2 regions of the Streptosporangium sp. NPDC003464 genome follow, and region 2 is predicted to be linked to the other one. Evidence: predicted binding sites of a transcription regulator. Region 2 holds the regulator's gene; the other holds the start of a gene.
What was found. The regulator HrcA, encoded in region 2, represses chaperone genes, less so after heat shock. The targets are predictions, from matches to a motif close to TTGGCACTCTCNNNNNGAGAGTGCCAA.
Positions count from the first base shown of each region.

Region 1: ACWDS7_RS02075 (FmdB family zinc ribbon protein) is a predicted target of HrcA. The motif match lies at 15,658-15,684, and genes of this name have one in related genera.

Region 1 covers NZ_JBSFPS010000005.1:14,434-35,096, forward strand. The annotation lists gene ACWDS7_RS01985 (hypothetical protein) at 1-996, opposite strand, end outside; gene ACWDS7_RS01990 (hypothetical protein) at 1,666-1,935, shown strand; gene ACWDS7_RS01995 (pentapeptide repeat-containing protein) at 2,239-3,048, shown strand; gene ACWDS7_RS02000 (hypothetical protein) at 3,014-3,406, opposite strand; gene ACWDS7_RS02005 (hypothetical protein) at 3,676-4,269, shown strand; gene ACWDS7_RS02010 (TetR/AcrR family transcriptional regulator) at 4,488-5,096, opposite strand; gene ACWDS7_RS02015 (DUF418 domain-containing protein) at 5,179-6,351, shown strand; gene ACWDS7_RS02020 (hypothetical protein) at 6,420-6,674, shown strand; gene ACWDS7_RS02025 (esterase-like activity of phytase family protein) at 7,036-8,259, shown strand; tRNA gene ACWDS7_RS02030 (tRNA-Ala) at 8,466-8,539, opposite strand; gene sepX (divisome protein SepX/GlpR) at 8,598-9,215, opposite strand; gene ACWDS7_RS02040 (GNAT family N-acetyltransferase) at 9,334-9,987, opposite strand; gene ACWDS7_RS02045 (MogA/MoaB family molybdenum cofactor biosynthesis protein) at 10,034-10,507, opposite strand; gene moaC (cyclic pyranopterin monophosphate synthase MoaC) at 10,594-11,067, opposite strand; gene glp (molybdotransferase-like divisome protein Glp) at 11,159-12,346, opposite strand; gene galU (UTP--glucose-1-phosphate uridylyltransferase GalU) at 12,352-13,251, opposite strand; gene ACWDS7_RS02065 (5-formyltetrahydrofolate cyclo-ligase) at 13,277-13,864, shown strand; gene ACWDS7_RS02070 (potassium/proton antiporter) at 13,909-15,414, shown strand; gene ACWDS7_RS02075 (FmdB family zinc ribbon protein) at 15,712-16,038, shown strand; gene ACWDS7_RS02080 (S-methyl-5'-thioadenosine phosphorylase) at 17,466-18,275, shown strand; gene ACWDS7_RS02085 (RcpC/CpaB family pilus assembly protein) at 18,609-19,214, shown strand; gene ACWDS7_RS02090 (D-alanyl-D-alanine carboxypeptidase family protein) at 19,373-20,332, opposite strand.
Region 2 covers NZ_JBSFPS010000081.1:1,122-11,641, forward strand. The annotation lists gene ACWDS7_RS19450 (glycoside hydrolase family 18 protein) at 1-352, opposite strand, end outside; gene hemW (radical SAM family heme chaperone HemW) at 533-1,744, shown strand; gene ACWDS7_RS19460 (DUF4870 domain-containing protein) at 1,872-2,585, opposite strand; gene ACWDS7_RS19465 (DUF3097 domain-containing protein) at 2,610-3,425, opposite strand; gene ACWDS7_RS19470 (hypothetical protein) at 3,481-4,215, opposite strand; gene hrcA (heat-inducible transcriptional repressor HrcA) at 4,394-5,407, shown strand; gene dnaJ (molecular chaperone DnaJ) at 5,420-6,562, shown strand; gene ACWDS7_RS19485 (16S rRNA (uracil(1498)-N(3))-methyltransferase) at 6,650-7,381, shown strand; gene ACWDS7_RS19490 (hypothetical protein) at 7,406-8,071, opposite strand; gene ACWDS7_RS19495 (SigE family RNA polymerase sigma factor) at 8,068-8,547, opposite strand; gene ACWDS7_RS19500 (histidine triad nucleotide-binding protein) at 8,833-9,183, shown strand; gene ACWDS7_RS19505 (PhoH family protein) at 9,275-10,339, shown strand; gene ybeY (rRNA maturation RNase YbeY) at 10,425-10,520, shown strand, end outside.

The DNA of each region.
Region 1 (20,663 bases), on a different contig from region 2:
GGAGATCAGGATGCGGGCGTGTTCCTCTGGACGGTCTTGGGTGGCGAGCGTCAGACACAGTTCCCATGACTGTGCGCCGGCCAGGGGACTTGGTCCATACCATCGCTTCACGAGGGAGCCTCGCGGCAGCCCGGCCAGCGTCTCCACGGCCCAGCAGGACTCGGCCCTGCTCACAGGCTCGGTCAGGGCGCGTACGAGAGCGGGGTGGATCACGTCCGCGGTCTGCAGCGCCGCGGCAAGCGGTCCGAGGTGAGCATGGCCTTCAGCAGTGGTACAGCGGTCGAGGGCGGCGCGGACGGCGGGGGTCCGCAGGGATGGAGCGGCCATGGCAGCGGCGAGGATCTGCTCTGCCTGATTGAGAAGAGCGGTCCAAGCGGTGAAGGGGAAGTCTGTGGATCCGGGGGTGCGCAGTGAGTAGAGGTCGTACGGGGCGGAGTCGGGGTCGATCTGCTCGACGGTCAGATGGCCGTTGTCCCCAGTTGTCCAGCGCAGGCCACAGCCACGCAGGTCGCGTAGTTCGAACCAGTCGCGGGTCTCGGGCCGCAAGCCGTTCCCCGGGCGGGGGCGCACCGTCTGAAAGGCCGCGTCCATCAGTGGAGTGATGACGTCCGGATCGTCATGCTCGTCAAGAACGACGAAGCGGGCCAGCAGCGCAAGCACCGGCCCGGGGTGGCGGAACTGGGGATCGTGCACTGCCAGGGCCCGGGCAAGCAGGTCCAACTCGCTCCAACGCATGGCGTGGGGGTGGGGGTGGGCCTGATCGTCCCAGCCGACGGTGATGGGTTCGGCCAACTCGGGGGCGACAAGAGCGAGGTCGAAGTATCCGGTGACAACGTCTAGATCAAGAACGAGGGCGAGTCCTTCGCCCACCTGGAAGTCCGCGGTGAACGATTCCTCGTCGTCGAGGTCAGACTCGGGCGCGTCGTCTTCGAAGAGGTATGCCCCCCAAAAGTCGGGGTCGGCCATGCGAGCTGTCAACTCGTCGTCTAGAGGCATGTCGCGCATGCTAGCCCGTACCTCATGAGCATGATCGCAGCCTGCGGATCAGTCGGAATGAGCGGACCGTCCCGGATCGAACAAGCAGGCTGCAGGGAAGATCAGCCGACCCATCGCCTTAAGATCATCAAGCAACGCAAAGGCCACGTCCCATGCCGTAGATCCGTGATCTTATCGGGGCCTGACCGTTCGCAGCCCGCAACGCTCTCACCGATAACCCGCGTAAAGGTCCAGTGATCACCTGCGCGTCTTTCCCGCGACCCTGATCACCTCGGGGCCGGAGTGCCCCCGCCGGAGGCATGCCCTGACCTCCGCTGTCCGCGTCGCCGTACGGCTGTCGCGTCGCCGTACCCCGTCCGGCCTGCTGGTCTTCTTCCCTGTCTCCGCCTGGCGCTCGATGTGCGGTGGGCCGGTCAGGCGGGACCGGCCCGGGGAGGCCGCACGCCCGCCCGGTTCCGGACCGACCGCCCGCCACCCACCGGGCGGCGGCATGATGACGTAGAGAAGATTCGACCCAGGATCGTCAGCTTCAACGGCCGGCTCAGCCCGGCGCCGGAACAACACGGTTCCGTTACTCGGTACCGCATTGAGGCACCATTCAGTTCATGGATCTGCGGCTTCGGCTTCCCGATGAGACTCACCGTCGGCGTTGCTCCGCCGCCTGTCCCAATGACGGTCTACCTCACCAAGACCGACGTCCTCGCCATCGCCGAGGAGATCCTGCCCACGGTCGGCCTGCGTGACGGCGGTCAGCTCCACGTGGCCGTGCTGCGGCCGCAGGCCACCGTCTTCGGCGAGGGCACCTACCTCGACCTGAACGGCGAGACGCTGAGCGGCACCGATGCCGACGCAGCCGAAGCCCTGGTGGTCTCGGTGACCACCGGAGAGCTGAAGGACACAGCCGACATCGCCGAGCGGCTGCGCGCCCTGGAGGGATGAGCAGGCGAGCCGTGCCCGACAAGTGCCCCACGACGTCCGTCCCTGCACAGACGGCGACCGGTGGGGCCGGGTGAAAGGGCTCCCCGGACCGGCCTGGTCACTCGGCCGGCTGTTTGTCGGATCAGACTGCGAGACTCCGCGCATGCATGATCTCGTACTCTCACAGGACGTCACCGCAGCCGGTCCTCTCGCTGCGGTGAGGCGCTCTGCGGAAACGTCTCCTGGTCCCAGCCGCAGCAGGCGGCCGGCGTGAGCGCGTTCGGGCGGTTCAGTCTCCAGGCGAGCCCGGAAGAGTGGTCACCTGTGTGGATCGCTCGCGGAGAGCTCCGCCACCAGCGGTTCGATCTGCCCGCCGGAGTATCCGGCGTGACCTTCGACCGGGCACGGCTGGTGAACGTGGACTTCTCCGGAACGCGGTTCGCCGACTTCAACGTCCACGGTGGCGTATTCCAAAGCTGCGACTTCTCCGGCGCCGTCTTCGAACAACTTTCGATGGGCATCACCGGCATGCGAGGGCGCTGGGACGGGGCCGACTGGCCGCAGTCGATCTTCCGCGATTGTGTGTTCCGGCGCACCCGCTTCGCGCCTTTCACCTTCTTCGGTAACGTCCGGTTTGAAAGGTGCCTGTTCGACCGCTCTCGCCTGAGGGACCAGACGTCCACGTCCGAAGCCGAGTTCGTCGACTGCGTCTTCCGCGGCCGCGTGCGGAACATCAACTTCTGGGGCCGTCCGGCCGACCACCAGGCCGCGCTGGGCAGGGACCACAACGACTTCACCGGCAACGACTTCACCGGCGCGGAGCTCGACTACGTCGCCTTCCATCACATCGACCTCCAGGCCCAGCGCCTGCCCGGCCTGCCCGGCTACGCGCTCCTCGACCGGATCAGCGAACGGGTGGAGGCGGTGCTGCCCCTGGTGGGGAACTGGCCGGACGCACGTCACCGGAAGCAGGCCGGCTTCAGCCTGGAGTTCCTGGCGGACATGGCCCTGGAGCAGAACGACGATCAAGCGCTGGTGAGCCCCCTGGACATGGGCCGGAAGCTTCCGCCCGCGCTCCGCGAGGAGTTGTTCGAGGCGCTCAGGCGCATGCCCAGCGATACATCCCCTGGTTGAGCCGTACCGCCTCGCGGGCCAGGCCTCGCAGGGCCATAACGCGTCCGAGCTCGAACTCGTCGAGCAGTTCCTCCTCGGCGTACTCGCGCAGCCGCGCGTCATCCACGGTGGCGAGCGCGACGACGGTCTCGGGTGCTATCCGGTCCACGCTCGCCGATTCACCGTCGTCCGCAACGGCCTCGCTGTCCCCGAACTCGCTGAGGTCACGTCCGCTGAGCTCCGCGGCCAGCGTGTCGGGCTCATCGAGCCATCCCTTGCAGTCGACGTACGGCAGGTTCGCGGCTCCCGGCCCTCCGGGTAGGACCGATCGGGCAGCCTGCTCGGAGTCCGCCGTGAAGTAGTCGACGAGAACACCCATGGCGACCACCTTACCGATCACGCCCACACCGGCACGGGAGAAGAGCGCACACCTCAAGCGCACACCTCAAAGGGATTGGACTCCCGGGCGAGGACGCCGTGCAGTGTTCGACTCTTCGCTGACTCCAGCCCGCGAGAGCCCCGTGGAGGCCGTACGGCCCGCCTCAGACGGAGAACCGGCCGCATAGTCCCTGATCAGACAGAAAGCCCGATCCCACCATCTGGAGTCGGGCCTTCGTCAGGCTGCTCGACCTCCGCCACAATGATCATGTGATCGATCACTACCGCAGCCTCTTCGAGTGGCACCAGTGGCTGGAGGACGGACTCTGCTGGATCATCGTGCAGCCCCTCAACGAAGAGATCACGGTGGACGATCTCCTCCGGCGGCTGAACGGGGGTCGCGCCCCCGAGCATCGCGTCATGGAGTACCCCACGGAGGAGGCCCTAGATGAGCTCCAGCCCGTGTTCTTCGTCTTCGAAGGCGCAGGAACCTGGGGTTTCCTCGAATTCACCTACGGCATGGCCCCGTCCGGCCGCACCCTCGTCGAGCTCAGCAAGGAGTCACGGGTGTGGATGACGACCTGGCACTTCAAGGGGGGATACACCGTCCTCTACGCGGCCGACGGCAGGATCAGGACGCGGATGGGCGACTTCGTCTTCACCGAGCACATCGTCGAGGAAGGCGATCGGAGCATCCTGGCAGACTTGCGCATCATGCTCGACGGCCTCGACCCGCAGGACTACCGCGGCAAGCAGAGTGCGGCGTTCGCCTTCATGGAAGCGGCCACCGGCATGGGCCTGAAGAGTGAGTGGCTGGATGTGGAGAACGCCCCCGTCGTCATCCTCGACAACCCTGACGCCTGACCCGGGCACCGGCCGATCTCCTCGTCACGATGCGGCCCCTCACCCCCTCCGAGGAGATCTGCTGACTTCCCACTGACTCCGCCCGACCAGCCGGCTTCTCCGCCGCCGACGCTGCCGGTCATGGTGGGGCGATCGTTCGTCTCCGTGGTCGGCGGTCACGGCATGCGCACCAGTGCCGGGTTTCCGGCCCGGCTGCAGGAGAGCGCCGTTCCCTGAGCTCACGCTCGCGATGCTCGCGGATCGAACCCGATCGCGGGCAGAATCGCCTGATCGACGATCGCCGCGAGGTCCTCGTCGGTGGGTGGTGCCCCGGTGTCGATCAGGCGCTTGGTGACGAGGGCCTCACCGATGTCGGCCACGACCGGGGTGAGCAACTCGGCCGGGAAGCGGTCCCGGTCGGCGTAGTGCTGCAGCACGGTGCGGGTGAAGGTGCCCCCCCGGTTGGCGAAGACTCGTTCGAAGAGCGCCTTGGACATCAGCGCGGCGCTCTTCGGGTCGGTGAGGATGGAGGCGACCGCGCGGCCTGCCGGGCTGAGAGCCCACTCGACCATGAGGCGCAGGGCATGGATGAGGTCACCGCGCAGATCGTCGGCCCCGGGGGACGGCTCCTCGACCGGGTGCTGGTGGTAGAGCGCGTCCAGGAGCACCTCTACCGGATCTGACCAGCGGCGGTACAGCGTGGTGCGGGGTGTGGCCGCGCGCCGGCCGATGCCCTCCATGGTCAGCCGTCCCACGCCGACCTCCACCGCCTCTTCCAGGACGGCGTCGTGGATGGCCTTGATCAGTTCTTCGCCGCGTCGGCGCGGCCTGACGCCGTGGTCGCCCATCACCACCCCTTGCCCAGCTACACAGATGTAGCTTACCTTGAGCATTAGCTACATTCATGTATCTAATTACGAGGGGACAACCATGTCCATTGCCCCACCGACTCCCAGGGACGTGGCCGCTCCCGTCGCCCAGCGCGCGCTCGCGCCCGATCTCGCGCGCGGGCTGATGCTGCTGCTCATCGCGTTGGCGCACGCGCACCTGTACCTGCCAGGTCACGAGGTGGGCTTCCGCGGTTACACCCTCGACGGGGGCGCCCTCGACCGCCTGGTCGCCGGCGTGCAGATCCTCCTGGTGGACGGGCGCGCGCTGCCGATGTTCGCCGCCCTGTTCGGCTACGGTCTGGTGCAGCTCGCCAACCGGCAGCTCGCCGCAGGCAGGAACTGGGCTCAGGTGCGCAAGGTGCTGCGCCGCCGGAGCCTCTGGCTGCTGGCGTTCGGGTTCTGCCACGCGTTGCTGCTGTTCTTCGGTGACATCCTCGGAGCGTACGGACTGGTCGGACTCGTGCTCGTCGGGTTCATACGGCGCGAGGACAGGGCCGTGCTGCGGGCCGCCGTCGTCGGGCTCGTGCTGCACGTCGTGGTGCTGTTCGCATTCGGGCTGCTCACCGTCTCCGTACCCAAGGGCGACACGCCCGCCGCCATGGCGGACCCGATCGAGGCGACGGTGATGCGGCTGATCGGGTGGGCCTGGATGACGCCCACCTACTTCGCCGCCAGCGTGGTGCCGGCCTTCCTGTTCGGGATCTGGGCGGCCCGGCGCCGCGTGCTGGAGGACCCGGCGCCGCACCGGGGCCTGCTCTCCCGAGTCGCGGTCATGGGCGCAGGGCTGGCCGTCGCCGGAGGGGTGCCGTTGATGCTGATCGACACCCGGATCTGGACGCCGGCGGACATGCCGGCCGTGGCCGCGTACGCCCTGCACAGCGTGACGGGCATCGCCGGCGGGCTCGCGTACGCGGCGATCATCGGACTCGCCGCCGGTCGGATGCGACGTGGGCGTCCCGGCCCGGTCGTCAGGGCTCTCGCCGCATGCGGTCAGTGGTCACTGACCTGCTACCTCCTCCAGTCGGTGATCTTCGTAGCGGTGTTCGCACCGTACATGGGAGGGCTCGGCGCGCGTGTCGGCGATGCCGCGGCGTCCGGCATCGCCGTGGTGACCTGGCTGGCCACCGTGGTACTCGCCGCGCTGTCGGCCTCCGGCGGGCGGAGGGGACCGGCCGAGACCGCCCTGCGGTGGTTGACGTACAGGCACCGCTGACTCATCTGCCGACCGGTGGTGAACCACCCGCCTCGGACTGGGACCGAAGCCGTTCCGGAAGCCGCCACTTGACCACTGGAAAGATCTGCGCGATCAGTTGCCACTCCGGAGACTGCATCCATTACGCGGAGTTCGATCTCGGTCGGCAGGGCCACGAGTGGCAGTTCGGGGTCCACCGCAAACTCCTCAGCCACGAGGACCTCACGGCGGACATCGTCGGCTCCGCCCTGTTCAAGCTGGAGTTCCGGTCGCCGGTGGAGGCCGTACGGCCCTGCCGGCTCGCCCGGGACCATGGACGATTCCACGGCTGTGACGGTTGCTGAACCGGCCCCGCCTGAGCAGGCGCAGCCTGTACCGGCGGGTGCGGCGGGTGGCCAGTGACGTTGCAGGGCATCTTGTTCATCCCGCACACCGGCGCCGCCTGGGAACACCTGCCGCAGGAGCTGGGCTGACGGCACGCGAAGACCCGCTCCTCGACGAGACCACGTGGACGGCGACGGTCCCGGACGGGTGGGTGGTCAGGCTCCCGCGGGGACGGAGGCGGACGGCGCGACCAGCGGATGTCATCGGCATTTCGCCATCGCTACAGCCTGCCGACATCAAGTCCGTAACAGCAATTAATGGTCGACCGATTTGATCCGACTCGCCAATGCCCCATCACCGCTCCGCCCCTCAGGAGAAAACGTGCGACGTCGCCCTCTCGTTCTTTTGGCCACCGCGGCGCTCATGCTGGTCGGTACTCCCGCCTTCGCGGCCGGCAAGGCGGCCCCGCCCGCCGGTGACCCCGCTCGCGCGACCCTGCTCGCCCGCGCCACGCTGCCCGCCTACACGCCGGCCCCCGGCCCGCCCACCGGCGCCTTCAGCGACCCCAACAACGGCATGACGCCTCCCTACCCCAGCCAGCTGGTGCTCGGGATCTCGTCCATGCTCCTCGACGGCAAGGGCGCGTTCTGGGCCATGCCCGACAACGGTTTCGGGACCAAGGGCAACTCGGTGGACTTCCTGCTCCGGCTTTACCGCTTCACACCGCACTGGGAAACGGCCCGCGGCGGAGCCGGGACCATCGACGTGGGCCAGTTCCTCTCACTCCGCGACCCGGATCACAAGATCCCCTTCAAGATCGTCAACGACGACACCACGGACCGGCTGCTCACCGGCGGCGACTTCGACGTGGAGTCGGTGACCCGGACCCCCGACGGGTCGATGTGGGTCGGCGACGAGTTCGGGCCGTTCCTCCTGCACTTCGACAGCACCGGCAAGCTGCTGCAGGCCCCGATCGCCCATCCCTCGCTCAAATCCCCGAACCACCCGACGTCGGCGGACGGCGAGCCCACGACGGTGCAGGGCAGCCGCGGCTTCGAAGCCCTCGCCTCCTCCCCCGACGGACGCTTCCTGTACCCCTCGGTGGAAGGTCGGCTGACCGATGACGCCAACCCGTTCCGGCGCTACATCTACGAGTTCGACACCCAGAAGAACCAATACACCGATCGTTCCTGGCAGTACCGGACGGACGGCGAAGACTACCGCATCGCCGACATGCAGTCCCTCGACGCCAACCGGGCCATCCTGATCGAGCGTGAGGACGACGAGGGGCCCAAGGCCACCTTCAAGCGCGTCTACTTGATCGATTGGCGCAAGACCGACGCGGACGGCTACCTCGTCAAGACCGAGGTCGCCGACCTGCTGAACCTGCGCAACCCTGCCCACATCGGCTCGGACGACCCCGCCGGGGGTTACGGTCTCGGCGACCCCTTCAAGTTCCCCCTGCAGTCCGTGGAGGCCCTGCTCCCCCTGCCGGGCAACAGGATCGCCGTCATGCAGGACAACAACTTCCCGGACAGCACCGGCCGTGTCCCGGGCAAGACGGACGCCACCGAGATGATCGTGATCGGATTCCCGAAGCGGTAGCACCGAAAGGCGCCGGAAGGGTCTGTCCCCGGAGCTGCTGCGCCCAGGCGACGACCAGCCTCAGAAGCATCGAACAATCGGGCAGGGGAAGATGATCCTGCTGCCGGGCTGGGGCGCCTGGGAGCAGGGCATCATCGTCACTCAGTTGGTCACCCAGCAACGCAGAAGGCCGCTTCCGATCTCTCGGAAGCGGCCTCTGGCCTGGGTGGAGATGAGGGGATTCGAACCCCTGGCCCCTTCGATGCGAACGAAGTGCGCTACCGGACTGCGCTACATCCCCAAGACGTGCACTAGGTTAGCAAACTTCCGGAGCCGCTCGCGCCATTCGGAGCCGGAGATCAATCTCCGACCGCGCGGCGGGGGGTCTCGGCGTACTGGTCGAAGATCTCGTCCCGGTGCGCGGCCAGATCGATGATCTCCGCCACCGGCCGCCGGGCCTCCAGCTCGGCGGCCCGCCGGCGGGCGCGCCTGACACGTTCCGCACGGGCCTGGGCGGCGGCCCTGCGCTGTTCGGCGTCGATCTGGACCGAGACCCGCAGGATGGCCAGATAGGAGCCCAGGAGCACCACGGAGGGCGCCACGGCCCACCAGGGGATCACCTGGACGGCGGCCGTCACCACCGAGGCGAGGACCAGCAGCGTGCACCAGAGGGTCAGCCGCCTGCGCTTGGCCACCCGCAGCGCCCGGCGGCGCCGCTCGGCACGGCGGCGCTCGCCCGGGGCCCGCGCGGGCCGGGGTCCGGTCGCGCCCTCGGGCACGGCGCCGGGCTCGGTGTCGGGCCCAGTCTCGGGAGCCTCGGCCTCGGCCTCGGCCGGCTGCTCGTCCTGGGCGTACGGCTCGGCGCCCCCGTCGAGCTCGTCGAAAGTGGATCGGTCCCGGCGCAACCACATGGGAACGAGGACGCACAACCACATAATGACAATGGCCAGGTACAGAAGAGCGCTGCTCACGGCCACCTCCGGGCAGCATGAAAACGCCTGTGGTCTCTTGGCGTCTTCAATGTGCTCACGTCACGCACCGTAAGACCGCGTGTCACTATTTGACGAGTATTCAGTGCGGTGTGTCGCGAGATCTTCAAACCTCTTCATGCGGAGCGCCACCATGGGCTGCCGCTTCCCGTGCTCTCCGCCACCGCACGAGCAGGCCTCTTGGTGCGTCTTCCACCGTGAGCGCGTAACAAATATGGTCACGCCAAGCACCGTCGATGTGCAGATGCCGCCTTCTGATGCCTTCTTCCCTGAAGCCGAGCTTTTCAACCACTCGGCGGCTAGCGTGATTTTCCGGTCTGATATTCGCCTCCACCCGGTGCAGCCCGGTGGTGAAGAAACAGTGGTCGACCGCCATGGCCACGGCGGTGGGGATGATGCCCCGGCCGGCCAGGGCGCCGTCGACCCAGTAGCCGATCTGGGCCGACCTGGCCGAGCCCCAGACGATGGCGCCGACGGTGAGCTGCCCGGCGAAGGCGCCCTCGTAGGTGACGACCCAGGGCAGCGCGAGCCCCTGCCTGGCCTCCCTGCGGAGGGTGCCGGTCATCGCGATGTAGGGGCCGAGCCCCGTCCGGAACAGGGGGGTCTCGGGATTGCTCGGCTCCCAGGGGCGGAGCCAGTTGGCGTTGCGCAGCCGTGACTCCCGCCAGAGACGAACATCACGCAGGCGCAGCGGCCGGAGTCCCACCGGGCCTTCCGTCAGGGTCACCGGCCAGCCACGAAGTCGATCCACGCCCTCCATCATCCCCCCAAGACACGCCGGCGTGCCATGGAGTCCGCCAGGCGGTTCAGCGGGGATGGTCTCCCCCGCGGATCTGGTCCACGGCGTGCTCCAGCACCGGCAGGAGCACGGCCATGCCGTCGCGGACCCCGCCGGAGGAGCCCGGCAGGTTGACGATCAGGCTGCCGCCCGCCTGCCCGGCGAGCCCGCGGGACAGGATCGAGGTGGGCACCCTGTCGCGGTCCGCCTGGCGGATGGCCTCGGCGATGCCGGGGATCTCCCGGTCGAGCACCCGCCCGGTCGCCTCCGGGGTGAGGTCGGCCGGGGTCAGCCCGGTGCCGCCGGTGGTGACGATCACGTCGTAGCCCTCGGCCACCCCGGCCCGCAGCGCCGCCTCGACCGGATCGCCGTCGGGGACCACCTGCGGACCGTCCACCTCGCATCCGGCCCCCGCGAGGAGCTCCGCCAGCAGTTTCCCGGATTTATCCTCGTATATCCCGGCGGCGGCCCGGTTGGAAGCGGTGATCACCAGAGCTCTCATGCCGCCATCCTCCCAGGCCCGGTCACCGGACTCCCAGACCCGGCCACCGGAGGTCATTCCTGCCGGGTCCACATCCCGGTCGGAGGTCATTCCTGCCGGGTCCACACCCCGGTCTTGCCACCGGTCTTCTCCTCGACCCGGACATCGGTGATCACCGCCGCCGGATCCACCGCCTTGACCATGTCGATCAGCGCGAGCGCGGCGACCGAGACGGCGGTCAGCGCCTCCATCTCGACCCCCGTCCGGTCCGCGGTCCTGACCCGGGCGGTGATCTCCACACCGTCGTCGACCACGGCCAGCTCGACCTTCACACCGTGCAGCGCGATCGGGTGGCAGAGCGGGATCAGGTCGGGGGTCCGTTTGGCGCCCATGATGCCCGCGATCCGCGCGGTGCCGATCGCGTCGCCCTTGGGGATGTCGCCCGACCGCAGCAGGGCCACGGCCTCGGCCGACAGCAGCACCCTGCCGGTGGCGCTCGCCGTACGGACGGAGACGTCCTTGGCCGAGACGTCCACCATGCGTGCCGCGCCGGTCTCGTCGATATGTGTGAATCCACTCATACGGACACCATGCCCTGTGATCCGATGTCGGTGCTCATCGCCCCTGTGATCCGGCGCCGGCGCTCATCGCCCCGGCCCGCCCGCCGGCCGTTCAGAGCGGGATGACCTCCACGGTCGCGCCTCCGGGCAGCTCGGTGACCTCCTCCGGGACCACGATCAAGGCGTTGGCCGAGGCCAGGGCGGCGAGCTGGTGCGAGCCCTGCCCCCGCACCGGTGCGACCGACCCGTCGGCCGACAGGACCGCCCGCAGGTATGACCGCCTGCCCTCGGGCGAGCGGAGCGGCGAGGCGGTCACCGCGCGCACGGTCGGCGCCGGCCCGGCGGGCAGGCCGCGCATCTTCCGCAGCGCCGGCCGGACGAACAGCATGAACGACACGAAGGACGACACCGGGTTGCCGGGCAGCGCGAAGATCGGGATCTGGTCCTCGCCCACCACGCCGAACCCCTGGGGCATGCCGGGCTGCATGGCGACGCGGTCGAAGCGGACCGTGCCGAGCGGGGCGAGCGCCTCCTTGACCGGCTCGTAGGCGCCCATCGAGACGCCGCCGCTGGTGATCACGATGTCGGCCCGCAGGAGCTGGGCGTCGAGCTGGTCGAGGAACAGCGCGGCGTCGTCGGCCACGACCCCGGCCCGGTAGGCCTCACCCCCGGCCTCGCGGACGGCGGCGACCAGGGTGTAGCTGTTGGACTCCCAGATCTGGCCGGGGGCCAGGGGCGTGCCGGGCTCGGCCAGCTCGGCGCCCGTGGAGATCACCACGACTCTCGGGCGGGGCCGTGCCAGCACCCGGCGGCGGCCGACCCCGGCCAGTACGCCGAGCTGCGCCGGGCCGATGAGGGTCCCCGCCGGCAGCACGACGTCGCCGGCGCGCACGTCCTCGCCCGCCCGGCGGATCGCGTTCCCCTCCGGCGCCGACCGGCCGATCGTGACCTGTCCGGTGCCGCCGTCGGTCCACTCGACCGGGATCACGGTGTCGGCGCCCTGGGGCACCGGAGCGCCGGTCATGATCCGCGTGACCGTGCCGGGGCCCACGGCGAGCCGCCCGCCGTCGCCCGCGGCGACGTCACCGATCACCGGCAGCGTCACCGGGACCTGTCTGACGTCCTCGGCCCGTACGGCGTAGCCGTCCATGGCCGAGTTGTCGAACGGCGGCAGCGGGACCGGGGAGGTGACCTCCTCGGCCAGGGTGGTGCCCAGCGCGTGCTCCAGCTCCAGCTCCAGCGGGGCCAGCGCCCGCACGGTGAGCAGGATGTCGGCGAGGTGCTCGTCAACCGATCTCATCGGACTCATCGGGACGCCAGGAACTCCTTCAGCCATGGCATGAACTCCGGGGCCAGGTCGGAACGGTCGGCGGCGAACTGCACCACCGTGCGGAGATAGTCGAGCTTGTTGCCGGTGTCGTAGCGGCGGCCGCGGAACAGCACTCCGTGGACCGGTCCACCTTCGTCGCCGCCGCGTCCGGCCAGGGTGCGCAGGGCGTCGGTCAGCTGGATCTCGTTGCCGCGGCCCGGAGGCGTGTTCTCCAGGACCTCGAACACCGCGGGGTCGATGACGTAGCGGCCGATGACGGCCCAGTTGGACGGGGCCTCCTCCGCCGGGGGCTTCTCCACCAGGTCGGTCACCCGCACCACGTCCTGCTCGGAGGTGGGCTCGATGGCGGCGCAGCCGTACAGGGAGACCTGCTCCTTCGGCACCTCCATCAGCGCGACGACGCTGCCGCCGTAGGTGGCGCGGACCTCGATCATGCGCTTGAGGAGCTCGTCGCGGTAGTCGATCAGGTCGTCGCCGAGCAGGCAGGCGAACGGGTGGTCGCCCACGTGCTGCTTGGCGCAGAGCACCGCGTGACCGAGGCCGCGCGGCTCGCCCTGCCGGACATAGTGGAGGGTCGCCAGGTCGGCGGGCTCGCGCACCTGGGAGAGCCGCTCGTCGTCACCCTTGGCCTCCAGGGCGTCCTCAAGCTCGATCGCCCGATCGAAGTGGTCCTCGATGGAGCGCTTGTTCTTACCCGTGACCATCAGGACGTCGAGCAGCCCGGCGGAGACCGCCTCTTCGACGACATACTGGATCGCGGGCTTGTCGACGATCGGCAGCATCTCCTTGGGAGTCGCCTTGGTCGCCGGTAGGAAGCGGGTGCCAAGCCCCGCTGCGGGAACAACGGCTTTGGTCACAGGATGGAAGTCGGCCATAACCGAAACCATAGTGGAGGGATCCGTGGACAAGCTGAAGCTGCGTTCGACGATCGAGGCCGCGCGGGCCTCGATCCCCGAGGACGAGCGGCGCGCGGCTTCCGTCCGGACACGGGAGACGCTGCTGGACCAGCCGTGGGTCCAGATGGCCGGGCTCGTCGCGTGCTACTGGTCGGTCGGCACGGAACCGGCGACCCACGGGCTCGTCTTCGCGCTGTGGAAACACGGCGCCACCGTGATCCTGCCGGTGCTCCGCGACGACGACGACCTCGACTGGGCGGTCTACGACGGACCCGACACGCTCGCCCCCGGCCGCTTCGGGATCATGGAGCCGGTGGACACCCGGCGGGGCGTCGACGCGATCAGGACGGCCGCCCTGGTCATCGTGCCCGCCCTGGCGGTGGACCGGTCCACCGGCGTACGGCTCGGCCGCGGCGGCGGCTCCTACGACCGGGCGCTGGCCAGGGTCGGCCCGAACGTGCCGACGGTCGCCCTGCTGCACGAGGGCGAGCTGCTGGAAGGCGTCCCCGCCGAACCTCACGACCTGCCGGTCCGCTACGCGGCCCTGCCGAGCGGGATCACCGCCCTCCCGTACGGTGTGCCTGACGACTAGGCCGAATGCGACACAATGGTCCCTGGAGTCAGAGAGGGGGCCAGATGGGATGGGATGTCTGGCTGCTTCTCGGGGCTGGAATCGTCATCTCGGCCATCCTCGCGGTGCGGGTCGCCCACCGGAGCGGCCTGCCGAGCCTCCTCATCTTCCTGGGCTTCGGCCTGATCGTCGGCGAGTCGGGCTTCGGGCTCCAGTTCGAGAACCCTGAGCTCGCCCAGCAGATCGGCCTGGTCGCCCTGGCGATCATCCTGGCCGAGGGTGGTCTGACCACCAACTGGAACCACGTCAAACGTTCCATCCCGACCGCGCTGGTGCTGGCCACCGTCGGGGTCGGGGTGAGCATCGTGGCCGTCGCCGTCCCGGTGCGCCTGCTGCTCGGCATGGACTGGCAGACCTCGCTGCTGCTCGGCGCGATCCTCGCCTCCACCGACGCGGCGGCCGTCTTCTCCGTCCTGCGCCGCCTGCCCCTGCCCCCGCGCCTGGCGGGCGTCCTGGAGGCCGAGTCCGGCTTCAACGACGCGCCCACCGTCATCGCCGTCATGCTGCTGAGCGCCGGCACCTCGCCCAGCCTGGGGAGCGCGCTGCTGCTGGTCGTCTTCGAACTGGCCGTGGGCGCGGTCGTCGGCCTGGCGGTCGGGCCCGTGGGGGTCTACGCGCTGCGCCGCATCGCGCTGCCGGTCTCCGGCCTGTATCCGATCGCGGTGCTCGCTCTGGCGTTCGTCGCCTACGCCGGCGCCGTGCTCCTGCACGGCAGCGGCTTCCTGGCGGTCTACCTGGCCGCCCTCGTCATGGGCAACTCCCGGATGCCGCACCGGGCCGCCTCCCGGGGCTTCGCCGAGGGCGTGGCCTGGCTGGCCCAGATCGGCCTGTTCGTCATGCTCGGCATGCTGGCCAGCCCGTCGGAGATGCCGTCGGCGATCGTCCCGGGCCTGGTGGCGGGGCTGTTCCTGGTCGCGGTGGCCAGACCGCTGTCGATCATCGTCTCGGCCCTCCTCGTACGGCTGGCCCGCCTCGGCCGACTGAACTGGCGAGAACAGGCGTTCCTGTCGTGGGCGGGGCTGCGTGGAGCGGTGCCCATCGTGCTCGCCACCATCCCCTGGGCCGCCCACTCGGTGGCCGAGGGCACCGCCAAGTTCGTGTTCAACGAGGTCTTCGTCATCGTCGTCGTCTACACCCTGCTGCAGGGGCCGACGCTCCCCTTCGTGGCGAAGATGCTCGGGATCTCCACCCCCGACGAGGCCCGCGACCTGGAGGTCGACTCGGCCCCACTGGAGGAGCTCAACGCCGACCTGCTGCAGATCAAGGTGCCGCCGACCTCGAAGCTGCACGGCGTGGAGATCTTCGAGCTGCGGCTGCCCACCGACGCCCAGGTCACACTGATCGTCAGGGAGGGCCGGACGTTCGTCCCCTCCGACTCCACCCGGATCAGGATCGACGACCAGCTCCTGGTCGTGACCACCGCCGCCTGCCGGGACCCGGTCGAGCGGCGGATCCGGGCGATCAGCCGCCGGGGCAAACTCGCCGGCTGGTTCGGCGAGCTGGGCACCTGAGCCCGGCGGGCCGGACCTCGGATCCGGCGGGCCGGACCTCCGGATCGGACGGGCCGGACCTCCGGATCGGACGGGTCGGGGTACCCCGATCCTGCGGGCCGGGCCTCCGGATCGGACGGGTCGGGGTACCCCGACCCGGCGGGCCGGGCACCCGATTTTGGAGGGACGAACCCCTGGTCGGCACCTGATCCGAGTGGAATGCGACAGCTCCGACTCGCGTTTAAGCTTGTCGGCTGCGTACCATTAGCAGTCGCGTCTATAGAGTGCCAATCGGCGCGGACCAACGAGGAGGATCGCGTGCCCACCTACCAGTACGCCTGTAGTGCATGCGGCAACGAGTTCGACATCGTCCAGAAGTTCTCCGACGACGCGCTCACCGAGTGCCCGAAGTGCTCGGGCGAGCTCCGGAAGGTGTTCTCCGCGGTCGGCATCGTCTTCAAGGGCTCCGGCTTCTATCGGACCGACAGCCGCTCCTCGTCCACCAGCACGGTGAGCTCCGCGAGCACGAGCTCCTCGTCGGGCTCGTCCGGCTCCTCGGGTTCCTCCGGCTCGTCGACGGAGTCCGCGTCCGCGTCCTCGTCGTCGACGAAGACCGCCAGCAGCCCGGCGCCCGCGGCCTCCTGAGGCCACCCCTCCCCGGGGCCGGCCCAGCCGCTCCGGGAGCCGGCCCGAGCGCTCCACCGGACAGGCCGGCCACCGAGCCGGCCGGACGGCCGCTCCTGCCGACAGGTCAGCGGCCGGACAGGCGGGGCAGCCGTCCGGAGAACCCGGCGTCGCGCCCCTGAAGCCGGTTCAGCCACTCCTGCCGACAGGTCAACGGCTCGGACAGGCAGGGCAGCCGTCTGGAGAGCCCGACACCGCGCCCCTGAAGCCGGTTCAGCCGCTCCTACGGGCAGGTCAACGGCCCGAACAGGCTAGGCAGCCATCCGGAGAACCCGGCGTCGCGCCCCTGAAGCCGGTTCGGCCACTCCTGCCGACAGGTCAACGGCTCGGACAGGCGGGACAACCCGTCCGGAGAGCCCGGCACCGCGCTCCTGGGACCGGTTCAGCCGCTCCCCGGGCGATCGGCCACCGAGCCGAGCAGCTCCTGGGGTTCGGAGGCCCGTCGGGGTCCCAGCCGCGAATCAGCGGTCCGAACCCTTCACAGGTCTCCGCGACCAGCCGGTCGACCACCTGCCCGCCGGCCGGGGCCGGCTCCAGGACGCCGTCACCGGTCCGGCGGACCAGGCCACGCGCGACGAGCAGCTCCGTGTACGGCCTGCCCCCTTCGACCGTCGCCCCCCGCGACTGTCGCCCCCACCTGGCCGTCACCCCCGCCCGCTCGGCGAGCTCCACGCCCGTCTGAGGCCCCTGGCGCCCAGCCGTGCGAGCAGCCGCGCGGCGCCCGCCGGGCGGCAGGTCCGTCCCGGCCGTGTCGCCCAGGCGGCGGGGGCAGTCCCCGCGCCTCTCCACCTCGGCCGGCCGCCACAGCCCTCGCCCGGCCTCTGCGGGCGAGGATCGCTCGGCGGGCACGGCGCCGGACAGGCCCCCGATCAGGCGGAAGGCGGCACCCGAGGCGGTCACCGAGGCCACCCAGGCCGCTGAGGCCGATGGCATTCCGTTGAAGTCACCAAGACCGACGACGCTCTACTGAGGCCACCGAGGTCACCGAGGTCACCGAGGTCACCGAGACCAACGGTGTTCCATTGAGGTCACCGAGACCGACGGTGCTTCGCTGAGGTCATTGAGGTCGTCGGGACCGATGGTGCTTTGTTGAAGTCATTGAGGTCGTCGGGACCGACGGTGCTTTGTTGAGGCCATCAAGGTCATCGAGGTCCATTGAGGTCACCGAGACCAGTGGTGTTCCGCACCGCGATCACCAGCACCTGCGTCACCGGGCCGAGGCCCATTCCCGGAACGAGTGGGGGAGACGCTACCGCCGACCAGCGGTTCCCACCGAGAGCGATCAGAACGCCACACTTGACGATCTGGTTATCCACAGGCTTAGCGCTTTATCCACAGGAAAGGACTCGCCCTCCTCCGGAGGCGTCCATAACGCTAATCTCGGCGCCATGGTCACTCGCGCGGACATCGGAGTCATCGGCGGCTCGGGCTTCTACTCCTTGCTCGACGACGCCACGGAGGTCGAGGTCTCAACCCCCTACGGCCCGCCCAGCGACGTCGTCACCGTCGGCAGGATCGGATCGCGCCCGGTCGCCTTCCTGCCCCGCCACGGCCGCGACCACCGCTTCCCGCCCCACCGCATCCCCTACCGCGCCAACCTGTGGGCGCTGCGCTCCCTCGGCGTCCGTCAGGTTCTCGCCCCCAGCGCCGTCGGCTCCCTCCGCCCCGAGCTCGGCCCCGGCACCCTGGTCATCCCCGACCAGCTTGTCGACCGCACCTCCAGCCGCGCGCAGACCTACTACGACACCGGCGGCGTCGTCCACGTCGCCTTCGCCGACCCCTACTGCCCGGCCGGCCGCGCGGCGGCCGCGTCGACCGCCCGGTCCTCCCAATGGGACCTGACCGACAGCGGCACCCTGGTCGTCATCGAGGGCCCCCGCTTCTCCACCCGCGCCGAGTCCCGCTGGTTCACCGCCAACGGCTGGACGGTCGTCGGCATGACCGGCTTCCCCGAAGCCGTCCTCGCCCGCGAGCTGGCCCTGTGCTACACCTCGCTGTCACTGGTCACCGACCACGACGCCGGGGTCGAGGCCGGCGAGGGGGTCACCCACGAGGAGGTCCTCGCCTTCTTCGCCACCAACGTCGCCCGCATGCGCACCCTCGTCACCGACGTCGTCACCGCCCTGCCCCAAGACCGCACCTGCCCCTGCGGCACCGTTCTGGACGGTCTCAAACTCCCCTTCGACCTCCCCGAATAGCCACCGCCTCCCGCCCCCTCCTATTCCTCGCCTTCCCCTCCACCGGATATCGGGTCCATCGGATATCGGGTCCCCTCCACCGGATGTCGGGCTCCTCACCCCCACCCCGTCGCCCGGCGGTGGCACCCCGCCGTCCCTCGCCCCATCGATGGCAGGCCCCGCCCGGCCGTACGGCGGGCGCCCTGCCGCCACCCCCGCCCCGCCGTACGGCGGGCACCTCATCACGGGCTCCGCGCCGCCCGGTTCTCCCCGCCTGCTGTCTGCTACCTGTTCCCCCGCAACGGAGCATGGAGCACAGGGGCACAACGGAGTAATGGAGTAATGGAGCCAGTCATGCGTGCCTTCCGCCGTCTCCTCGGCCGTCGCCACCGCCTCATCGCCGCCGTCGTCGCCGCCCTGGCGATGGCGTGCGCCCTCATCGGACTGCGGCCGGACACCGCGTCGGTGACCGTCCTCGCCGCGGCCAGAGACCTGCCCGGCGGCACGCTGGAGGCCGCCGACCTGAAGGCGGTCGCGCTGCGGCCCGACACGGTCCCCGACGGCGTGGTACGGCCCGGCGCCCCGGTCGCCGGGAGGGTCCTGGCCGGCCCCATGCGGCGCGGGGAGCCGCTGACGGACCTCCGCCTGCTCGGCCCCGGGCTGCTGGCCGCCCACGGCCCCGGAACGGTCGCCACACCGGTCCGCGTCGCCGACCCCCAGAGCGCACGGCTGCTGTCACCCGGCGACGTCGTCGACGTCCTGGCCGCCTCCTCCACCTGGGAGGGCGCCGTCCCCGCCCGGACCGTGGCCGAAGACGTCACCGTCATCACCACCCCGGACGGGGAACCTGACCGGGGGGCGCTCATCGTGCTGGCCACCACCTCGGAACAGGCGGTCCGACTGGCCTCGGCCCAGGCCGGCGGGCACCTGTCGATCACGATCAACCATCGCGGACGATAGCCGCCGGCCGCTTCCCCCGCTTCCCCACTTTCCCCGGACTCTCCCGCATCCGGACGGGCCTCCCACGCCCCAGCCGGTCACACCGGCGGCGCGGGTCACCACGACAGCGAGTCCCTACGGCAGAGAGTTCTACAGCAGCGCGTCTACAGCGGAGAGATCTAAAGCAGGGAGCCCAGCTTCGGGTCGTACTCCCAGTGCCAGGGCTCGAACGGGCTGATATAGGCCCACTTCGGGTGGAACCAGCCGAACTTCTTGCTGTTGGCCTCCAGCCAGTTGAACTGGGGTGACCGGAAACGCTCCACGCCCCCGCACAGGTCGACGGCGAGCCCCAGACCGTGGTTGCTACGGCCCGGGACCGCCGCGAAGCCCGGGCGGCGGTAGTAGACCGACTGCTGCTCGGCCAGGTTCCGGTAGCTGTCGGTCACGCACATGGGCCTGCCGAACTGCCGCTTGTACGCCTCGTTGAGGCTGATGAACGCCAGCGCCGCGTCTCCGCGCAGCTCGTTGCCCCGCTGCTGGAGCGGGCACAGGTAGGCCTTGGGGATCAGCCCGTTGGCGAACTCGTTCGCCGACAACGCCTTGGTCGGGGCACAGCCCTCCGCGGGCTGTCCGCCCTTGTCGACCTTCACTCCCAGCTTCACCAGAGCCTGGGTCAGCGATTTCACGATCTTGCTCGAACGGACCCTGAGCGTCTCGATCTCGGCGCCCATCTGTGCCTCCGACAGCAGGGTGCCCGCCCGAAGCTCCTGCGCCTCGGCTGCCAGCCGCTCGCGCTCGACCTGCAGGCGGCTGCTCTCCTGGAGGATCTGATCGCGCTGGGCCACGATCTGGGAGACGGCCGCCATGGCCCGCAAGGTCGACGCGTCGGACGCGCCGGACAGGAAACCGGCCACGTCGCTGCCCATGGTCTGGTGCTGGTAGAGCTGCCCAACGATATCCGACAGCGGCTGCCGCACCTGGGCGAAGGCCCTCTCGGCGGCCTGCAGCTCGCGCAGCTTGGCGGTGAGCTCCTTCTGCGAAGCCTGGATCTTGGCCCGCCGCTGCTCCAGGGCCTTCGTCGCGCCCTCCAGATCCTTGGACGCCTTCTCCGCCTCACGGCGCAACTCCGTGAGGTTCACCGGCTCGCGCCGCAGCCCGTCGAGGCTCGCGGACTCACCACGCGCCCCACGGAGACCGGCCGACTCACCACGCAGCTCGCTGATGCTCGCGGACTCACCACGCGCACCGCGAAGACCGGCGGACTCACCACGCGCCCCGGCCAAGCTCACGGACTCGCGGCTCGGCACGGCATGGCTCGTGGATCCGCGGGCGGCGACGGGCTGGACCTCCGCCGACGCCCGCTGCGTGGCAGCGGCCCCCGGCAAGAGGGAAGTCATGGTCGCGACAACGGCGATCAGACCCGCTGATCGACGAGGTGGCACTTTCGACCCCTCCGTTTGCGAACTCGTG
Region 2 (10,520 bases):
GGTTGCCGTTCAGCGCCTGGCCCTCGGCGTCGCCGACGCCGTCCACGCTCTGCCCGGCGGGGACCGGGCGCTGCCAGTCGGCCCACGCGTCGGAGGAGACGCAGTCGCCGCCGGCGCTGACGGAGCCGAAGGCGTAGTTGATGTGGGTCAGCTTGGCGGCGGCGCCGGTGGTGTCCAGGTCCTTGACGTGGTAGTTGCGGCCGTAGATGCCCCACTGGATGAAGTAGGCGACCCGCTTGAAGCGGTCGCCGTGGTCCGGGGCGGTCCGGGCCTGAGCCGGTGCCGGTACGGCTGTCGCCGTGAGGCCCGCGGCGATGACCGCCGCGAGCGTGTGCCGGAGGAGTCTCTGCACGGGCTTCTCCACTTGCGTCGGGGGATTAACTTATAGGAAACTTTCCTTTAAGTTTTCACGGATCGTAGACTTGGCCGATCTGGGCGTCAACGGTCTGCCGCTGATTTGCTGCATAGGCGGCCGGCGCGGCGCGCCGGCCGCCGTTCCGGGCACCCGGACGGGAGCGGCAGACTTGGTGTCGTGCCATCCACTCTTCCCGACGGTGACCCCGTACCGGCCTCGGGCCGGCTCCCCGACAGCGCGCTCCACGGGCTCGGCGGGCGACCCTTCGGCTTCTACGTCCACGTGCCCTTCTGCGTGACCCGCTGCGGCTACTGCGACTTCAACACCTACACGGCCGCCGAGCTCGGCCCCGGCGCCTCGCACCGGGACTACGCCGACACCGCGATCGACGAGGTACGGCGGGCACGGGCCACCCTCGGCGGGGCGGACCTCCCGGTCGAGACGGTGTTCTTCGGCGGCGGCACCCCGACCCTGCTGCCCGCCGGAGACCTGGTCCGGATCCTGGCGGCGATCGAGGAGGAGTTCGGGCTGGCCCCCGGCGCCGAGGTGACCACCGAGGCCAACCCCGAGTCCGTGGACCGGGCCTACCTGGCCGAGCTGCGCGGCGGCGGGTTCACCCGGATGAGCTTCGGCATGCAGAGCGCCCGCGAGCACGTGCTGGAGGTGCTGGAGCGCCGGCACACCCCCGGCCGGCCGGCGCAGGCCGTACGGGAGGCCAGGGAGGCCGGGTTCGACCACGTGAACCTGGACCTGATCTGCAGCACGCCGGGGGAGAGCGACGACGACTGGCGGGCCTCGCTGGCCGCGGCGATCGAGGCCGGGCCCGACCACGTGTCCGCCTACTCGCTGATCGTCGAGGACGGCACCAGGCTGGCGGCCAGGATCCGGCGCGGCGAGCTGCCCATGCCCGACGACGACGTGGCCGCCGACCGCTATCTCATCGCCGACGCCATGCTCGCCGAGGCCGGTTTCGAGTGGTACGAGGTGTCCAACTGGGCGACCTCGGAGGCCGGACGCTGCCGGCACAACCTGCTCTACTGGACCGGCGGCGACTGGTGGGGCGTCGGCCCCGGCGCGCACAGCCACGTCGGCGGCACCCGGTGGTGGAACGTCAAGCATCCGGCGGCCTACGCCCGGCGGCTGGCCTCCGGCGTCTCGCCCGCGCACGCCCGCGAGGTGCTCACCTCGGAGGACAGGGCGGTGGAGCGGCTGATGCTGGAGCTCAGGCTCGCCCAGGGGTTCCCGCTCAAGGAGATCCAGCGGCCGCCGGTCGTCGCCAGGGCACTGGCCGACGGCCTGCTCGAGATGGAACCGTTCAAGGCGGGCCGCGCGGTGCTGACGCTGCGCGGGCGGCTGCTGGCCGACGCCCTGGTGCGGGACCTGACCTGAGGGCCTGTCCACGCGCCCGGCGGCCGCGTGACGGCCCTCCGGACCCGCGTGAGGGCGGGCCCGGGGTCCGTGACGGGCGCCTGTCCACGCGCCTGGGGGCGGCTGGGGGTCGGGCGTGCGCCGGTGGTCAGCTGACGAAACGGATGTTCATCGGATAGCGGTAGCTCTCCCCCCGGTTGGCCGCGACGGCCGCCATGATCATCAAGGCGAGCGACCCGATCCAGAGCACGAAGATCAGAAGGAAGCCGATCAGCACGAACGCCAGGACCCAGGAGACGAAGTAAGCGATCATCAGGGTGAGCTGGAAGTTGAGCGCCTCGGCCGCCTGGCTCCGCACGTAGGGGGACTCGTCCTTCTTCACGAGATACAGCACCAGTGGGCCGACGAACGAGGCCAGCAGGCCCAGCAGGTGGGCGAGCATGGCCATGGTGGTCTCGTCACGGCTGGGCCGCCAGCCGTAGGCCCCCTGCTGGGGCGGGTATCCGTAGCCGACCGGCTGGCCGTAGCCGCCGGTCGGCTGGCCGTAGCCGCCGGGTGGCTGGCCATAGGCGTCGTACGGCTGGCCGTACCCGCCGGGTGGCTGGCCGTACCCGCCGGAAGGCTGGCCGTATGTGTCGGAAGGCTGGCCGTAGCCGCCGGTCGGCTGGCCGTACGCGCCGGGAGGCGGATACGCCCCCTGGTGGCCGTCCTGGTAGCCGGGCTGGTGCCCCTGGTCGCCGGATCCGTACGGCGGAGCCGCGGGGGGCGGGTAGCCCTGGCCGGGCTGGGGCGGCCATCCGGCCTGCCTGGTGGGTTCCTCGCCCGCGGGTCCGTACCGCGGGCTCTCGGGACTGTCGCTCATTGCCCCTCCTGATGGGGTGCGGGGTTAGTCATCCTGGCCGGGAACCGTCACGAAGTCGATCAGCTCCTCGACGGGACCGAGCAGCTCCGGCTCCAGATCGGCGTAGGTGGTGACCGATCCCAGAATGCGGCGCCATGCCTCGGCGGGCTCCAGATCCCAGCCGAGGGCGGCGATGACCCCTTCTTTCCAGGGTATGCCGCGCGGCACCGGCGGCCAGGAGCCGATCTTCAGCACCGAGGGCTTGACCGCCTGCCAGACGTCGACGAACGGGTGCCCGACGACCAGTACGTGCGGTGAGGAGACCTGGGCGGCGATCCGGCTCTCCTTCGAGCCGTGGACCAGGTGGTCGACGAGCACGCCCAGGCGGCGGCCGGGGCCGGGCCCGAACTCCTCGACGATCGAGGGCAGGTGGTCGACCCCTTCGAGATACTCCACGACCACGCCCTCCACCCGGAGGTCGTGGCCCCAGACCTTCTCCACGAGCGCGGCGTCGTGCACGCCCTCCACGTAGATCCGGCTCTCCTTGGCCACCTGGGCCCGCAGGCCCTCCACCGCGATCGAACCCGAGGCGCTCCGCCTCGGAGCCCGCGGCGCGGCGGTGGGCCGGACCAGCGTCACCACCTTGCCCTCCAGGAGGAACGCGGCGGGCTCCAGCGGGAACAGCCGCCGCCGCCCGAACCGGTCCTCCAGCGTGACGGCCTCCTTGTCGCAGGCCACCACGGCGCCGCAGAAGCCGCCGTCGGCGTCCTCCACGACCAGGTCGAGCTCCGCGGGGACCTGGGGGATCTTCCCCTTGAGGGGGCGCCGCCAGTTCTCCGACAGCACGTCGCGCTCGTACATCACCGGCCGCTCGCTCTCTCGTCAGGGATCAAGTGGACGGTAGCAAAAGCCGTGATCACCTGCCGTAGGCTCCCGGCTGTCCCCACTGCCCCGCCGCGGCGGCGGCCTGGCGCCTGCGGGCGCCGCTCCGCCTGACCAGCACGACGATCGTCACGATGACGGCCAGCAGGAAGCCCAGCCCCGGCACCGCGAACAGCGCGATCGCGCCGCCCACCACCGAATCGGCGACGATCTCCCTGCCGACGCCGAACTTGGCGGGCGCCCCCTCGGAGGTGGTGCACGTGAGCTGGTAGTCGCCGGCCTTGTCCACCCCGATCCGCAGGGCCAGCTCCCAGACGACGCCGTCGGAGGTGACGGTCTGCTGCACGCCCGGCTGCTGGAGCCGGACCTTTTCCGGATCACCCTGGATCTGGCACTCGAAGTTGGTGCCCGTCTCGGCGGAGACGTAGATCGCGGGCTTGTCCGCCGGGTCGAGCTTGACCGTCACGGCCTTGCCCGGCTCGAACGAGCTGGTGGGCGCGGCGTCGGTGATCGCGCTGAAGATGCCGCCGGCGAAACCGGCGATGCCGACGATCACGCTGAGGACGAAGACCAGCCAGACGCCGACGATCCAGCCGATGCTGGGCTTGACCTTCGTCTTCGGCGGCGGCCCCTGGGGTGCGCCGTAGCCGGGGGAGGCGTAGCCGTAGGAAGGGGCGCCCTGGTGCTGGCCGTAGGGCTGCTGGGGGGCGCCGTAGCCGGGGGCGCCGGAGGGGGTGCCACCCGAGGGGGATCCGAAATCGTGGGACATGTCGTAAATTGTGGGTCTTGCCGCTTGTATCCCGATAGCAGTTGACTTGACAGTTGCTTGGGCCCGTCATCCTGACGCCGTGTTATCGCACCCCGTGGGCTGGAGCCGTACACTTGGCACTCGGGAACACAGAGTGCCAGACCTGGTGTTTCACATTCGGTGCAGGGAGGTGAGCACGTTGGTCGACGACCGCAAGCTGGCGGTTCTCCGCGCCATCGTCGAGGATTACGTGTCCACCAACGAGCCGGTGGGCTCCAAGACCCTCGTCGAGCGGCACAACCTGGGTGTGTCGTCGGCGACCATCCGCAACGACATGGCGGTGCTGGAGGAGCAGGGCTACATCGCCCAGCCCCACACCAGCGCCGGCCGGGTGCCCACGGACAAGGGCTACCGGCTGTTCGTCGACAGGCTCTCGCAGGTGAAGCCGTTGTCGAGCGCGGAGAAGAGGGCCATCGAGAGCTTCCTCGCCGGCGCCGTTGACATCGACGACGTCGTGATGCGCACGGTGCGGCTGCTGGCGCAGCTGACCCGGCAGGTCGCCGTCGTGCAATATCCCACGCTGACCAGCTCCACGGTCCGGCACGTCGAGCTGGTCCCGTTGAGCGAGCGCAGGCTGATGTTCGTGCTCATCACCAACACGGGACGGGTCGAGCAGCGCGTGGTCGAGCTGCCCGACGTGGTGGACGAGACCCGTGTCGCCCATCTCCGCGCGACTCTCAACGCCTGCCTCGACGGGTGCGGGCTGGCCAGGGTCCCCGACACGGTCGCCGACCTGCCCGAGCGACTGCCGGCCGAGGACCGGCCGTTCGCGGCCACGGTCCTGTCGGTGCTGCTGGAGTCCCTCGTGGACCGGCATGATGAAAAGATCGTTTTTGCCGGGGCGGCCAACCTCGCGGGAGCCGACTTCACCGTCGGGCTCCGCGACGTGCTGGAGGCCCTGGAAGAGCAGGTCGTGCTCATACGCCTGCTCGGTGAGACCTCCGACCTGTCGGCGCTGACAGTACGGATCGGCTCGGAGAACCCCTACACCGGACTCCAGGGCACATCGATCGTCGTCGCCGGATACGGTTCGGGGGACAAGCAACTGGCCCGGCTCGGTGTGCTGGGTCCGACGCGAATGGACTACCCGGTCACGATGGGCGCGGTGCGCGCGGTGGCACGCTACGTCAGCCAGATCCTGGCTGCATCTTAAGAGGTCAACTAAGTGGCTAAGAGCGACTACTACGGCACCCTCGGGGTGCGCCGTGACGCCAGTGCGGAAGAGATCAAGAAGGCGTATCGTCGCCTGGCGCGGGAGCTGCATCCCGATGTGAACCCCGATCCTGAGACCCAGGAGCGGTTCAAGGACATCACCCAGGCCTACGAGGTCCTGTCCGACCCCAACAAGCGCCAGATGTACGACATGGGCGCCGATCCGTTCTCCTCCGGCGCCGGTGCGGGCCCGGGCGGCTTCGGGGCGGGCTTCCCCTTCAGCGACATCATGGACGCCTTCTTCGGCGCGGCCGGCGGCGGCGGCACCCGCGGACCCAGGTCGCGTGCCCGCCGGGGCCGCAACGCCACCATCCGGGTGGAGCTCGACCTGCGCGAGTCGGCCTTCGGCACCACCCGCGAGCTGGTCGTCGACACCGCCGTGCTCTGCGAGGTCTGCACGGGCTCCGGCGCCGCGTCCGGCACCCACCCCGACACCTGCGACATGTGCCACGGCCGGGGCGAGGTCTCCCAGGTCACCCGGTCCTTCCTCGGCCAGGTCATGACCTCCCGCCCCTGTCCCCAGTGCGGTGGGTTCGGTTCGATCATCCGCAACCCCTGCCAGGAGTGCTCCGGCGACGGCCGGGTCCGCACCCGGCGGACCATCAAGGTCCGCATCCCGGCCGGCGTCGAGGACGGCACCCACATCCAGCTCGCCGGCGAGGGCGAGATCGGCCCGGGTGGCGGCCCGCCCGGCGACCTGTTCCTGGAGATCGTCGAGCGCCCGCACGAGATCTTCGAGCGCCGCGGCGACGACCTGCACTGCACCGTGCAGATCCCGATGACCGCGGCCGCGCTGGGCACCGTCCTGACCATGGAGACGCTCGACGGCGCCGAGGAGCTCGACATCCGGCCGGGCACCCAGTCCGGCCAGACCATCCCGCTCTACGGCCGCGGCGTCCAGCGCCTCAACGAGAACGGCCGTGGCGACCTGCTGATCCACGTCAACGTGGAGACCCCGGCCCGCCTCGACCCGGCCCAGGAGGAGCTCATGCGCGAGCTCGCCAAGCTCCGCGGCGAGGAGCGCCCGCCCGGCAAGTTCGCCCCCGGCCAGCAGGGGTTCTTCTCCAGGCTGCGGGACGCCTTCAATGGCCGCTGACGGCGGCCTCCCCGGGTCGGCCCGGCCCGTCCGCGCCGGCCGGGCCGCAGGCGTCCGCCGGCCCGGCCCGCACCTCCCCGCCGGCCGATGACGGCCCCGGTCTTCCTGGCCGAACCGGCCGACCTGGCCCGGGCGGAGTTCACCTTCGGCGGCCCGGAGGGGCGCCACGCGGCGGCCGTACGCCGGCTGCGGGCCGGGGAGCGGCTCGACCTGACCGACGGCGCGGGCACCGTCGCCGAGTGCGTGGTCCGGGAGGCGGGCAAGGACTCCCTCCGTGTCGAGGTGCTGCGCCGCTACGACGTGCCGGCCCCGCGCCCCCGCCTGGTCGTGGTGCAGGGACTGCCCAAGGGCGACCGGGGCGAGCTGGCCGTGGAGATGATGACCGAGGCCGGGGTCGACGTGATCGTGCCCTGGTCCGCCGCCCGGTGCGTCACCCAGTGGAAGGGCGAGCGGGCCGTCAAGTCTCTGAACCGCTGGCGCTCCACGGCGAGGGAGGCGGGCAAGCAGTCCCGCCGCTTCCACCTGCCCGAGGTGACCGAGCCCGCCACCACCGCCAAGGTCGCCGCGCTGCTGTCGGCGGCCGCCCTGGGTGTCGTGCTGCACGAGGAGGCGGCCTCCCCGCTGTCGTCCCTGGAGCTCCCCGGCGCCGGTGACATCGTCGTGGTGGTCGGCCCCGAGGGCGGCGTCGGCCCGGAGGAGATCGACGCCTTCCGCGCGGCGGGGGCCGTGGCGGCGCTGCTCGGGCCGACGGTGCTGCGCACCTCGACGGCCGGGGTCGCCGCCGCGGCGGTGCTCCAGACGCGCACCGGCCGCTGGTGACGGGCTGGCCGGACTGGTGACGGGCTAGCCGCCGGAGGAGATGGAGGTCGTCGACTCCGTCGGCATCGGAGCCGACTGATCGTCCGTCGGCGGGCACTCCTCGACCGAGCACGGGCTGCCCGAGGGGGCGGACGACTCAGAGGGCCTCGGAGTCGGCGCCGGCGTCCGGCACTCCTCGGTGAGCTCCTCGGGCTCGACCACCGTGCCGTCGGGCGGAGTCGTGGGGCAGGTGGGCGAGGGGGTGGGCTCCGGGGTCGGCGTTGGCTTGTGCGTCGGCTTCGGGCTCGGCTTCGGGTGCGGCGCGGAGGACCTGGAGTGGGTGGGCGTCGGCAGGGGCGCGGTGGCGCCGGGCTCGGGCTTGGTGGCGACCGGGAGCGGATCGTCGCCGTTGGAGGGGGCCCGCGAGGTGGCGGACAGGTCAGGTGGGGTCGAATGGGTGAAGTTGACGTCGTTCACCTGCCGGGTCACCTGCTCGCGGAACTCCGGGACCACCATGACGACGGTGGCCGCGACCAGGACGGCTCCCGCGATCGAGGCTCCGGCGCGCCACCACATCAGCCCGCGGAGCCCGCGTCTTTCCACGCGGGCGCGGATGATCTCCAGGCCGTCCGGGGAGGGAACGACCGAGTCCGCCTCCGCGCTGAGGACACGGCGGAGCAGCTCGCCGTACTCGTCGGGGGACTCGGTCATGACAGTTGCTCCAGTGTGGTCCGTAGGGCGGCCATGCCGCGAGCCGTGTGGCTCTTGACCGCGCCCTTGCTGATGCCCATGGCATGGGCGATCTGCGCTTCTGACAGGTCTCCGTAATAGCGCAGAACCAGTGCCTCCCGCTGGCGCGCGGGCAGGCCGCGGAGTGCCTCGATGACGGCGGACCGCTCGAACTCGCCGATCGCGCCGTTCTCGGCGCTCGGCGCGTCGGGCATGCCCTTGGGAGCGTACTTCTCCACGACCGCCCGGTGCCGAAGCACCGAGCGCGATCGGTTGACGACCGATTGGCGCAGGTAGGCGAGTGCCTTGTCGGTGTCGCGCAGCCGCCGCCAGGCGCCATGGATGGCGACGAAGGCGTCCTGCACGACTTCCTCCGCGGTTGCCATGTCGCGGACGAGCAGCACGGCGAGGCGCACGAGCGACCGATAGTGCGCGCTGTAGAGCGCGGTAACGGCCATGTCGGCGTCCCACCCGACGGGCACCGCCCCGAGCGACCTGTCGGCCAGGAGGGTCTCGGTGGTCACATCAGTGGGACGCTCGGCCTTCCCAGAGGGTTTACGCTCTTCCGGTTCATTAGGGGGCATGACCCAGTCGTGTCCTCGCCAGGCGGCCATATCGTGCGGATCGCAATGGTCTGTAGTTGTTGAAGTTTTGCATACCCACCTTATCCGGGTGGATCTTTCTTTGCTGGAGATGGACCATCACCGATTGACAACGTCACGGACGGATAGGGTGCCTGCATGGTGAGCGAAGCCGACTGCCTGTTCTGCAAGATCGTCGCCGGGGAGATCCCCGCGAAGATCGTTCATGAGACCGACCGCACGCTGGCCTTCCGGGACGTCAACCCGCAGGCCCCCACCCACGTGCTCGTGGTCCCCAAGGACCACTACCCGGACGCGGCCGCGCTGGCCGCGGCCGACGACGGGCTCGCCGACGACGTGCTCAAGGCGGCGCACGCCGTCGCCGAGCAGGAGGGCGTCGCGGCCTCGGGATACCGCCTGGTCTTCAACACCGGCGCCGAGGCCGGCCAGACCGTCCCCCACGTGCACGGACACGTGCTCGGCGGACGCGGCCTGACCTGGCCGCCCGGGTAAAACCGACAAGCGCGATCACGTCGATCACGGATACCATGGCGTAGAAGTCCCACGCCGATATCTGGAGGCGAACAGGCCGAAAGGCCCGTCTATGTCCGAGACAAACGATTCCAGCAGAACATCCCCGCCGCGATCGAAGGGTCCCAGCCGGACCCAGGCGAAGGTGGTGATTCCGGATGATCATTCGATGGTCAGCCTGCTGGGCTCGCGCGACGAGCTGTTGCGGGTCATCGAGGGCGCCTTCCGCGCCGACATCCACGTCCGGGGCAACGAGATAACCATCACCGGCAGCCCGGAGGAGAGCAGCGTCGTGGTGCGCCTGTTCGAAGAGCTGTCCGAGCTCGTCCAGGGAGGCGCCGAGCTGACGACGGACGCGGTGGAGCGCAGCATCGCGATGCTGCGCATGAGCTCCGACCGTCCGGCCGAGGTGCTCTCCCTCGACATCATCTCCTCGCGGGGCCGGACCATCCGCCCGAAGACGGTCAACCAGAAGCGCTACGTCGACGCGATCGACAGGCACACCGTCGTCTTCGGCATCGGCCCCGCCGGCACCGGCAAGACCTATCTCGCGATGGCCAAGGCCGTGCGGGCCCTTCAGGAGAAGAAGGTCAACCGGATCATCCTCACCCGCCCCGCGGTCGAGGCCGGCGAGCGGCTGGGCTTCCTGCCCGGCACGCTCTACGAGAAGATCGATCCCTACCTGCGCCCCCTCTACGACGCGCTGCACGACATGCTCGACCCCGAGTCGATCCCCCGGCTGATGGCCGCGGGCACGATCGAGGTCGCTCCCCTCGCCTACATGCGCGGCCGCACGCTCAACGACGCCTTCATCATCCTGGACGAGGCGCAGAACACCTCGCCCGAGCAGATGAAGATGTTCCTGACGCGGCTGGGCTTCAACTCGAAGATCGTCGTCACCGGTGACGTCACCCAGGTCGACCTGCCGAACGGCACCCTGAGTGGTCTGAGGGTGGTGCAGGAGATCCTCGACGGCATCGCCGACATCCACTTCAGCCGCCTGACCAGTGTCGACGTGGTGCGGCACAAGCTCGTCAGCGACATCGTGGACGCCTACGGGCGCTATGACGAGACGCAGCGGCAGAACGCGCCTCAGGCGATCAAGGGCATGGTCAAGCGCCCGCGGGAGAGAAGATGAGCGCGCAGCGGATCCGGCGCGGCGGGCGGAGTGGGCCACGGGGCACGATCGGGCCGCGTGGCGAGCGAGGAACGGTGAACGGACAGTGAGCATCGAGGTCAACAACGAATCCGGCGTCGAGGTCGACGAAGGACTCATCGTCTCGCTGGCCGGCCATGTGCTGGAGCGGATGGACATCAAC